DNA from 2 places in the Pseudoalteromonas sp. AOP7-A1-14 genome. Region 2 is predicted to be linked to the other one. Evidence: riboswitches for the same ligand, from Rfam matches in the RefSeq annotation. Region 2 holds a riboswitch; the other holds the start of a gene.
The links. Region 2 has a riboswitch for lysine ahead of lysC (lysine-sensitive aspartokinase 3). Riboswitches for the same ligand answer to the same signal wherever they lie in the genome.
Positions count from the first base shown of each region.

Region 1 (6,108 bases), on a different contig from region 2:
ATGGGCCGTAATCAATAGTTTCCCCACTTACTAAAGTGTTATCAGTATTCATTACACCATGAATAAAGCCGACTCGCATCCAACTAACAACGAGTTCAATTTGCTTTTGCATAACTGCGTTTAAAAAAGCCAAATAACGTTCAGTGCCCGTTGCTTCTATTTTTGGGTAGTGGCGTGCGATAGCTAAGTCTGCAAGTGCTTTTAATCCAGCTACATCACCTTGAGTTGCTAAATATTGAAATGAGCCTACGCGAATATGACTACTAGCTACTCGCGTAACAATCGCACCGGGTAAAGGGGTTTGACGATATACAGGCTCACCACTTGCAACAACCGCTAGGCAGCGAGTTGTTGGCACACCAAGGGCATGCATGGCTTCGCTCATAATATATTCACGTACCGCAGGGCCTATACTACACCGACCATCCCCCCCGCGTGAAAATGGCGTTGCTCCCGCACCTTTAAGCTGAATATCCCACGCTTGGTTGTTTTTATCGACTATCGCGCCAAGTAAATGCGCACGTCCATCACCAAGACGTGGTGAAAAGTGGCCAAATTGATGGCCTGAATAACCCAGTGCGACTGGCGCCACATCGCTATTTATTTTATTACCACTAAAGTAAAGTGCTTGCTGTGATGAATTTAAGTCAATATTTAGCTCTTCAGCAATATGGTCATTCCAAAGTAAAACTTCGGGTGCACCAACAGGGGTCGGTGTATCTGTAACGGAAAAGGCATCCGCAATATCAGTGTAACGAGAAATAAGTTTCATAAATCACCCTTTAATTAGCCTTAATGCCAACACGGTTATCACCTACACTGTAAGCAACAAGTAAGCTTAATTCTTGCAAACTCAAACCACTTTGTTGTTGCTGCTCATTAAAGAAATTCTGAGTGCTTTGGAGTGATTTTTTAGTTTGCAGACCACCATCAATGATCTTGTGACTACGTAGGTAACTTTCAACATCGCGAGATAACAAAAATGTATCTTTACCTAAAGTCCGTAAAGTATAAGGTCCTGTATTACCGCCTAATCGTGCACCGTGCTTTTTTAAGTATGCCCATAAACCAATAATATCTTCACTTGGCCAATTAGCAATAAATTGGCTAAAGCTACTATGCTCACTAGCTGCTTCATGGATCATATAAGCGTTTTCAGGAATAGTTTGTACTTTTTTAAAGTTACGAACAATACGTTCGTCACTTGCTTTTTGCTCGAGCATGTCCGGAGGCATCATTAGTAATTTCTCGATACTAAAGTCCCAAAAAACCTCTCTAAAGCCGGGCCATTTGCTATTGATCACTGACCAATAAAAGCCACTTTGAAATACTTTGCGTGTAAACTCCTCAAGCCAAATATCATCACTAATGGCCATTAGTTGCTGGGCTGTATTTGGGGCGACTAATAGTTGTTGTAACATGGCTTCGCCGCCTTTACGCTCAAGCGCTCGCTGGTATATATCTTGAAACTTTTCCATTACTCAATTACCCCTGCAAATCTTTGTATTAGTGTACGAAAAAATTACACTATACGTAACCATTTACTAAAAACGATCGCCTAAAACCTGCTTGACACCTAGACGGCTAAAATGCTTTAATCTCTGCTCATTCCCTATTTATGTGTGTTGGCTACAAGCGAGCACTCAGGGCTGGAAGAGGTGCGTTATTCAGGTAGCGTATGGTAGGAGCACACACTCCATCGACCATACGTGAGGGGAATTAACGCCGAGAAGTGTTTATCGTGTGATATAAGCATTTCGGGCGACTAGGTTGAATCCTAGCGACTGTCACCAAGTGCAGACACTGCAACTATTTGGTGGAGAGCTTCTGGTCTTAGTAATAATAAGGCTATTGTGCCCTATTGTTTTAAGCCCATTCGCTCTTCGAATTATAATATGTTCGATGACGCATACATGGCAAAAATTTATTAACGCCTGCCAATTGATTCATCGAACGCTCTATAAGTTCGTGAGAGATGATCAACAACTTTAATTTAGATGACTTCCCATTATGGACAGCATTAGTTACGCCGTTTAACCAACAAGGCGAAGTAGATTATGATGCTTTAACTGGACTTGTTGCTCAGCAACAAGCTGCCAATAACGGTATTTTATTACTTGGTAGCACCGGTGAAGGCTTAGCTTTAACACTCAAAGAACAACAAACGATTGTTGAGCATGTATGTCAATTAAACCCGAGAGTGCCATTAATGGTCGCGGTGGGTGGTATGAACTTAAAGCAGCAAATTGCTTGGGTTGAATATTGTAATCAACTCCCTATTGATGGCTACTTATTGGGTTCACCTCTTTATGCAAAGCCCGGTGAAGTCGGGCAAACACATTGGTTTGAAAGCCTGCTGGATACCAGTCGCTTTCCTTGTATGTTATATAACGTACCGGGGCGCAGTGCCGTTGATATACCCGTTAATGTTGTTCGTAATTTACAGCATCATCCACGGCTTTGGGCACTAAAAGAAGCTAGTGGCGACATCAACAAGTTTGAAGCATTCAGAGAAACCGCTCCCAACCTGGCAATGTTCAGTGGTGACGATGCACTGATGCCTTACTTTGCCCAAGCTGGCGCTAAAGGCTTAGTATCGGTAGCCGCCAATGCGTGGCCTGAGCAAACTCACGAATTTGTTAAGCGCAGCTTAAGCGGTCAACATCCCAATTTATTTGCTGATTGGTCTAAAGCCATTAAGAGCTTATTTTCCGTGGCAAGCCCAATTCCCGTAAAAGTATTAATGCATCAACAAGGTCGCATTAATACTCCCTATTTACGACCCCCGCTAACTCATTGTGAGTTAACGCAAACTGATTGCATTACCAATGCGAACAACACCATTTTATCTTGGCATTAAATACAGGTTTTTATAATGAGCTGGTTAGAACTATTAAACGATTTAGAAGCAGGCGCAGTCCGCGCAGCAACACAAGATGATAACGGCCAATGGCAGGCAAACGTTACCGTTAAGCAAAGTATATTAGAATCTTTTAAAAACGGCACTAATACAGAATTTCCAGGGGGGTTTGTAGACAAGCATAACTTAGCTCCGCAAAGCTTTGCTGCAGAGGCAGGTGTACGTATGGTTCCTGGTGGCACCAGTGTACGCCGTGGTGCGCATGTTGCTAAAGGCACTATTATCATGCCGCCAGCGTATGTAAATATTGGTGCCTTTATTGACGAAGGCACTATGGTTGATAGCCACGCGTTAGTGGGTTCGTGTGCACAAGTAGGTAAAAATGTACATTTAAGTGCTGCTGTGCAACTAGGCGGGGTACTTGAGCCAATTGGTGCAAGTCCTGTTGTAGTAGAAGATGATGCTTTTATCGGTGCAGGTTGTGTCATTGTCGAAGGAGTTGTAATTAAAAAAGGCGCGGTACTTGCCCCTGGGGTACGTTTATCAGCGACGATTCCTGTTTATGACTGTGTTAATGAGCGTCAACTTGATAAAGGTGAACCCATTCCAGAGTACGCTATTGTAATACCGGGCTCTCGCCCTGCTTCAAACACATGGGCCCGCGAGCAAGGCTTGAGCATGTCATGCGCGTTAATTGTGAAATACCGCGATGAGCAAAGTGACGCATCATTATTACTTGAAGAGGTTTTACGATAATGAGCTTTTTGAGCACACCAGTTAAAAATGCCTTAAATGAGTTATCTGCAGAGCTAGACTCCCCTTTTTTTATTTACGATCTTGATGTATTAAATAACCATTTAGCGCATTTAATGACGCAAACAGAAATAAAGCTTTGGTACGCGGTAAAAGCAAACCCCTTATCTAAAATTATTCAAAGTTTAGATAAGGCAGGCTTTAATTTTGATGTTGCTAGTAAAGGGGAGCTTGAGCAAGTACTTAACCAAGGTGTTAGTAGCAACCGAGTGCTCAACACAGGGCCAGCTAAAAGCCCAAAACAAATTAAACACTTCATTAGTCGCGGTGTACGCACTTTTGTAGCTGAAAGTATCAACCAAGTCCACTGGCTTAACAAACAAGCAACACAACAGCAGTGCCAACTACAAGTTTTATTACGCGTGCAATTACGCTGGCCTGAAGGTGAGAAAAACCCCTTAGGTGGTGATAGCCTAACCCCCTTTGGTTTAGGTTGTGATGAATGGCAAGCGCTTAATATAAGCGACTATCCAAACCTTAACTTTGATGGCCTACATATATTTCAGTGGGGCAATATGCTTAGTAGCGAGAAGCTAGCGGATCTTTGGTCACAAATGATTGACCCTCTAGTCAAGCTTGCAAACGACTTATCAATTAATTTAAAAGTCCTTGATTTAGGCGGTGGGCTAGGTATCCCTTATACTTTAGATGCCCCCACACTGAGCTGGGATAAGTTAATTAACTCTCTTACTACAATAAAACAACAAGCGGGCGTTGAGGAATTATGGATGGAGCTTGGTCGCTACGCAGTGGGTGAATGTGGACATTATGCAACACCTATTGTCGAAGCTAAGCAAAACTACGCTCAACAGCAAGTTATTTTAAGTGGAGGCATTAACCACCTACTTCGCCCAGCGGTAACCAATCAAGACTTTCCTGTACAATTATTACGAGAGTCGACTGCAAAAAGCCAAACGATGAGCTTATATGGACCTCTTTGTACCGCACTCGATTGCTTAGGTGAGCATCAACTTCCAGTCGATTTAAACGAACAAGACTGGCTTGTATTTAGTCAAAGTGGTGCTTATGGATTCACTGAAAGTATGCCTTACTTTTTATGCCATGAACTTGCTGGTGAATATACGTTAGAGCAAGGAAATGTCAGCTGCATACGCAGTATTGAAGATGCCAGCTACTATTTACGATAAGGTCTGAGATAAACCATGAGCAATGTGATACAGCAAGAAAATATCATCGTGGGGGAAGTCGCTAATGGCTTACCGTTATCAATACCGGTTTATCGTATTGAAGGGGATGGTTCAGGGCCTAGTGTATATATCCAAGCGAACATGCATGGTGCTGAGGTACAAGGTAATGCCGTTATTTACCAATTACTCGAGCAAATAAAACACCTCAAAATTAGGGGTGATATTACGCTCGTCCCTTATGCTAACCCTATCGGTTGTAACCAAAAATCCGGCGAGTTTACCCTTGGTCGTTTCGATCCTATTACAGGCACAAATTGGAATCGTATGTATCACTGCAATAATCACTTAGCGGCTCAATTTGCAACTGAATATGCGCACAGTGATGACGACACCTTAAAGACAGCCTTTAGGGCAGCGCTTATTAACGATGTAGAGCAACAACTAAGCGGCCCTGCTTATCGTGTTACCACGGGTAAACGTATCGCACTTAACTTACAAAAACTCGCTCATCAATCCGATATTGTATTAGATTTACACACCGGCCCTATTTCAAGCCAACATTTATATTGCCCAGACTATGCAAAGCAAAGTGCGCATTATTTTAATATTCCCCATGTGTTGTTTATACCTAGCGACTTTGATGGTGCAATGGATGAAGCCAGTTTCTGCCCTTGGTGGCAATTAACAGAACAACTAGCCAAGCAAGGCCGCGAGTTTAATGTACAAGTTGAAGCCTTTACCGTTGAGTTGGGCAGCCAAGAAAAAATAGACTTAAGTGTGGCGCTTGATGATGCAAATAGTATTTTAAGTTATCTCAATTATAAGCAAGTTTTTGAAGGGGCACCTCACAAACCAAAAGTAATGAAGCGGTTCGGGTGTAACTTAAATGACTACATTGCATACTATGCTCCAATAGGTGGAATGGTTGAGTATTTAGCTCCTTTAGGCGAGCACATTAAAGCAGGCCAGCCCATCGCTAATATTTTACGTATGGAGCGCTACTTGTCTGAGCAACCACTGCAAACTTTAACTTTTGATTGTGATGCTATTGCTATTTTGCACTTTGCTTCTGCGAGTGTTAATCAAGGAACTGAGCTTTATAAGTTTTTTACTAACGTCTTTGAGCTATAAGCTCTTACTTTCTCATTGCGTGAGAGCAACATTCGTTATAAATAATTAATGTTGCATTGAACAAGCGGCTTAGGCCGCTTTTTCTTTTTTAAAAACTGAACTAAACTCAATTAAGTTCAGTATCAATTCACTCAATATTAGTTAGATTTAAACAGA
Region 1 is NZ_JBQSVO010000077.1:5,036-11,143, forward strand. Features, by position in the region: gene ACT3RM_RS12125 (protein adenylyltransferase SelO) at 1-772, opposite strand, end outside; gene ACT3RM_RS12130 (DNA-3-methyladenine glycosylase I) at 783-1,478, opposite strand; lysine riboswitch at 1,646-1,835, shown strand; gene dapA (4-hydroxy-tetrahydrodipicolinate synthase) at 1,976-2,860, shown strand; gene ACT3RM_RS12140 (2,3,4,5-tetrahydropyridine-2,6-dicarboxylate N-succinyltransferase) at 2,876-3,616, shown strand; gene ACT3RM_RS12145 (PLP-dependent decarboxylase) at 3,616-4,821, shown strand; gene ACT3RM_RS12150 (succinylglutamate desuccinylase/aspartoacylase family protein) at 4,837-5,952, shown strand.
Region 1: another riboswitch for lysine. It lies ahead of dapA (4-hydroxy-tetrahydrodipicolinate synthase); the one in region 2 lies ahead of lysC (lysine-sensitive aspartokinase 3).

Region 2 (6,108 bases):
TGAAATAGTTGAAGTCAGTGATGCTATCGACATCAATACAAAAAACAATAAACCTACCACTAAACCAATTTCACCCATGGTATTAAATAGCTCTGGTAAAATAGCAAAAATAAGCTGACCTTCGCCAATCAACTTACCATCACTAAATACTTGCACGCCATTGTGTTGCGCCACATAAATAGCAGGAATAATTAACAACCCAGCTAAAAAGGCCACACCGGTGTCAAGTAATGCTACGGATGCCGTTAAACGCGGCAAATTAGCGTCAGGCCGTAAATATGAGCCATAAATCATCATACAACCTACACCGAGCGACAATGAAAAGAATGCCTGTCCCATGGCGGCTATTATTAAATTTGGATCGAATACTTGACTAAAATCCGGCACTAAATAGGCGGCAAACCCTTCATTGGCACCTTCTAGAGTTGCTATGTAAGCAATAAGGCCCACCAATAAAACCAGTAGCAAGGGCATAAGTCGGCGCGACCAGGCTTCAATTCCTGACTTAACCCCTTTTAAGATAATGCTGGCAGTTAAAATAAGCATCAGCGGCGTAAATACAAAGTTACGCGCCATAGAGTCAGTTTGTAAAAAGTGACTAATGTTTGTAAAGCCAAAAAATGTGGTAATTGGTTCAAGTGCATAAGCAAGCATCCATCCTGCTACAATGGAATAAAAGCTTAACATCACGATAGCACCACCAAGACCAAAATAGCCTGCCGCCGCACCTACTTTGGGCGCTTGATCTTGCCACGCGTTTTTAAGCGCCTTTACGGGATTGGCTTGTGCTTGGTGACCCAAATACAGCTCAGTGTATAAAGCTGGAACAGCCAATAAAAATATTACGATGAAATAAACCAGTAAAAACGCACCGCCACCATGATTCGCCGCTTGCGTGGGAAAGCCCCAAATATTACCTAACCCTACCGCAGCACCTGAAGCTGCTAAAACAAAGCCAAGGCGGCTTTGGAAACCATCGCGCAATTGTGCCATACATCTACTATCTGTTATTATTTCTCACTGATGTGAATTAAACCATATTTAGCACCCAACCAGTAAACTATTTGCGCTGTGCTGTACGGGAAGTAAATCAACTGATTTAAAAGTAACCAATCGAGCTTTTATGCCATCGTCTTTTTTTACAAAACAACTTACGATCGCTCCATTTGAGCAAATAAACACGCAAAATTATATTTTATTATTGGATGCCCGCTCTCTTAATATTAGTCAATTTGATTTACCTATCCTATTAAGTGAATTTGAACTAAGCGTGATCAACCGCCGTAGAAGCATTAAAGCTAAGCAAGAATATTTAGCCACTCGGTTACTTCTAAAATATTTAGTTAAACAACACGCAACTGAATTTAAAAATACCCCAGCCAATCATATTAGCTCTGAATTTGACGAAAAAAGCAGTAAATTACTTATACATATTATGGGTAGTGAAACCGTGTTTAGCAGCTGTTTATCTCACTCTAATGGTTTTGTAGGTGCAGCGTTAAACCCTGAGCGCATTGCGTTTGGGTTTGATATAGAAAAAATAACTTTAAAACGCCCTTTTGAAAAGCTCGCAAAGCATTTTTATCATGCAGATGAAGTCAATTTAATAACTGCAAATAAGCAACATTCAGCTGAACGTTTTTTTAGAATTTGGACTTTGAAGGAAGCCTTAGCGAAAGCCACCAGCCAGCCCATCGCTAAACTACTCAGCCCAAATATATTTGATGAACTTCAAAAGGCGAGTTTAACGGCTGTGAGCGCTAGATATAACAATTTTGATATTAGCGTAGTCAGCAAAAGTACTAACTGGCAGTGCTATTATATTGAAGACATTAATACTTTATTAACCCCAAACTAAGTAATGTCATGTGGTGAAAAAGAGTATTTTGTACTAGTTAGAGCCTAGTAAGCGCTGAATAAATCAGCGCTTAAGGTTCAATACTTACAGCCAGGCACCTACATGTAAGCTAATTACGCGGCGGTTTCAACTTCTAATAACCGGCGGTGGATTGCTTGAACAACAAGATCTGATTCACCTTGCTCAACTAAAAAGCATAAGTTGTGCTTACTCGCACCATGGCATATTAAGCGAATATTAAAATCACTTAATACCTGCATTAAATTAATTTCATGTTGGCGAAGTTGAATTTCAGAACCAATCAAGGCCACCAGCGTTAAGTTGTTTTCAACCGATACATGACAAAACTTGGCCAATTTATCTAAGCAGTCCTGATCAAGTTCTGGGCGCGAGGCATTAGGCGCGTTATCAAGTGTAATGGCTACACTTATCTCGGAGGTAGTAACTAAATCAACCGAAATACTAAACTCGCTTAAAATTGTAAATACTCGCGCTAAAAAGCCACTGGCTAATAACATTTCAGGGCTTTTAAGAGTTAGTAATATTTGGTTTTTACGCTGGGTAACAGCGCGAATACCCGGTATGTTAGATTTCTCTTTTTCAATCCAGGTGCCGCCTAACTGCGGTTCGCGGCTTGAGCCAACAAATACACCAATATGGCTTCTACTTGCTGGTAAAATAGTCGCAGGATGCAATACTTTTGCGCCAAAGGTTGCCATTTCAGCGGCTTCGTCAAAACTTAGCCGTGGAATAGGCGTAGCGTTTACACATAAACGCGGATCAGTACTAAATATACCCACTACGTCTGTCCAAATATGTACGCTTTTAGCATTTACGGCTTCAGCGAGTAATGCAGCGCTGTAATCAGAGCCACCGCGACCAAGCGTGGTTGTTTTACCATCCTCATCAGAGCCAATAAATCCCTGTGTAACAACCACCTGCTCTTCTAATAGCGGTATTAAATACTCTTTTGCCGCTGCGGCTGTTGCAGCAACATCTGGTGTCGCTTTGGAAAACTGACTATCGGTTTTTAATACTTTTCGTACATCAAAACGTCGTGCATTTAAGCCATTTAAACGCAGTACTTGGGTAAATAAATACGACGACAACCGTTCGCCAAAGCTTAATAGCTCATCGTGTGATTGTTTTGTTTTTAAAGGCTCACCGGCAAGTACTTGAAACGCTTTAATGGTTTCGTCATAGCCATGGGCTAAATCGGCATCCAGTGATAGCTCACTTAAAATAGACTCTTGAATAGCCAGCACGCCTGCAATATTACTGCACCGCTCATCTGTTGATAAATCTTTATTGCATAGCGCTACTAAATGATTAGTCACACCGGCACTGGCACTCACTGCCACTACACGCACTTTGCTATCGGCTACAATAATCTCACTACAACGACTCATCGCATCAAAATTAGCTACGCTGGTGCCACCAAATTTAGCGACCACATAGTCTGACTTTACTATATGAGTAGGCTGCTGTGCGTTATTTGTAGCTACTTGGGTATTCATGTCGTCTCCTTTTGTGGCATTCATACCACGATAATACAAGAAGAACTTGGCAAGGGGGTGCTTGATAAGAAAAGTCCACTGCCAGAAGCTCTCCACCTAATTTGGTGACAGTTTTGAGGATTCAGCCCCATAAACCGAAAAACCACCGCGACGCTCAGTTGTTTTTCTCGGCGAGTACTTCCCTCGTTAATGGTCACAGGCTTACGTCGCCTCACATTAAGTACCTAAGTATCGCACCTCTTCTGAATGTTATATTAACCGTTTAAGTAAACGCCTAAAATAACAAAGCCCGCTATAGAAGCGGGGTTTGGAATTTATCGTTTAGACGTCTAGCTGTCAAGTTGTTTTAAAGTTATTATACCCAAACTATCTGCAATATAAGAGCCCTATAACCTAACTTATAAGCAATTAATAAATACACTGACATAGGTAAAACTCATAAAAGTCAGTGTATTTACTTTACTTATCGCAACAATACCGGCTGCATAGTCAATAATAAGACACACTTAATATTAAGGTCGTTTTAGTGCTCGAAAGCAATAACACCACAAGAGATATAAACACGGCAGTAATATGCTCAGAAAACGATGAAAATAAGAACGAAAAAACACCAACCAAAAACATCAGCTTGCGTTTGCTAATCGCGCTTGGCATTATTCTATTCACTGTATTTTGGATAAAACCTTACGAGTTTAAATAAACAACAGCGCTCATTGCAGCTATTAAAAACAGCTAGAGTGCGGCAATCTCTAAATATAGTGGCCGAGTTAATGTTGTATTTTTTCGGGCCTTTGCCCATTAAGCTCCGAGATAAATAAGATAATTCAGCATTAACTGCCAAAGAAAAGGTAGTTTCGCCCTTGTTTACATGGATAATACCCTCTATAGCGATGAGCACGAATGCAAGCATTATCAAGGTTAAAATAATTGCAGTTACCGTGGTGTTTGAATAACCTTTATAGAAGTATAAAATTGCATATTAAGTGCAAACAGCGACACGACGAGCACTCTAGTATCAAAGGCTGTGTAAAACTATTGCTGATTTACAACTCTGCGACTAATCGCTGTTAAAGCAAAAACTAGGATTTTGGAGCTTATGATCCCAGCTAAAAAGTTACTAAATACCATTACTGAGCATTGGGGCATGTTAGAACTGTTATTTAAACGTTTTAAGATGGCTGATTTCAGTTTAAAAGACGTACAAAATGCCATAAGACAAAAGCAACCATCATGGTCAAATGAGCGTATTTACAAAGAAACAAACCGGCTATTAAGCCAAGATATAATAATTCCCTTGGCGAAATCGTCACAGCTTGAAATTAACCGAGCAATCGCCGACTTTGCCACTTTTTTATTGCAAGAAGAGCATTTAGGCCTAGCCCAAGAAATTAGCGTACTAGTTGATGACTTATCACGCCTTGGTAACCGCCTAGCTAATGCCGGTGAAATTGACGATTTTGACGAATTACGCCGTTTTAGCCGCATTATGGATGATCGTGTGCGAAAAATAATGAAGTTATTTACGCACAATGAAAATGCAATCTTAAATATAGTAGAACAAGCTAAAGCCAATAACGCGGTACAATCGCTACAAAAACGTTATAAAGCGGTGATTGAAGCATTTGATGAATACATCGAACCAATGCTTGAAATGGTTGATATTCGTGGTGACTTTCATGCTTGCTTAACAACCATTGAAGCACAAATAAGTGCCCAAATAGCGCACATTGAACGCTCTGGTAAGGCATACCAAGACAAGCGTATGCTTGAGCAACTACGTACTCGTATTTTAGAAATGCATTTAATCGGCCGTGAAAGCCTACGCAAAAGTGCGGATATGCTGATGCCACTGCGTGAAGAACTACGTCGTAATAACTTAATCACCCGCCAAGCCGCTAAAGTGCTTGGTTTAGTGCGTAAAAATGGTGTAGATAATATGCTAAGTACCGTGCAACCTCATTTTGTATCTGACGCGCAGCGCTTTTCATTAGGCCAGCAGCGCCATATTATCGCTTACATGGCCGGGCTGGTTGAGTTTGAGCACAGTGAATACGAACTACCTGACCAACACGATGTGCCAGCCTACGTAGCTCCTAACATTCCAGATTATAATAATGTGAAAGCCAATTTTAAAAAGCGCTTTAATACAAACCGTAAAAAGCCACAGCCGCTATTGACCTTTTTAGGTGATAGTTATCCTGATCTTGAAGCCGACGAAATGCTGTTTTTATATCAAAAGTTAGTCAGTGATACTGACATTGAAATAAGCCAAAGCGATGAAAAAATGCGAGTTAAAATTGCCGGTCAACACTTTTCGCTATTCCCATTTAATACAGAGCCTTTCAATACAAAACCTATTGACGCAAAACAATCTCAAACAGGGTGTGAGTAATTACTATGACCCAAATTAATTTAAATGAACTAAGCCACCTACAAGCAATTAATAAAAAGCTTGTGACGGGTTATCACATTAGTGAGCAAGATACCGTAATGTGGCAAGAACTTGACCAATACATTGAACAATATAGCGTACTTTTTACCGCTCTTGGCCACGAATTACAACACGATAGCCGCGGTTTTTATTACTTAGCTAGCGACGAAAGTACACCAAACATGGGGAAAATTTCCCGCGCGATAGCCTTAACGATTTATATTCTAATTGAGCATTATGCCAATACAGGTAAAGACCCGCTGCGCGCATTGTTTGATGAAGTGAACGATTTGGAGCTAATG
Region 2 is NZ_JBQSVO010000088.1:8,565-14,672, reverse strand. Features, by position in the region: gene ACT3RM_RS13205 (sodium-dependent transporter) at 1-993, opposite strand, end outside; gene ACT3RM_RS13200 (4'-phosphopantetheinyl transferase family protein) at 1,124-1,858, shown strand; gene lysC (lysine-sensitive aspartokinase 3) at 1,972-3,375, opposite strand; lysine riboswitch at 3,453-3,625, opposite strand; gene ACT3RM_RS13190 (hypothetical protein) at 4,472-5,767, shown strand; gene ACT3RM_RS13185 (condensin complex protein MksE) at 5,773-6,108, shown strand, end outside.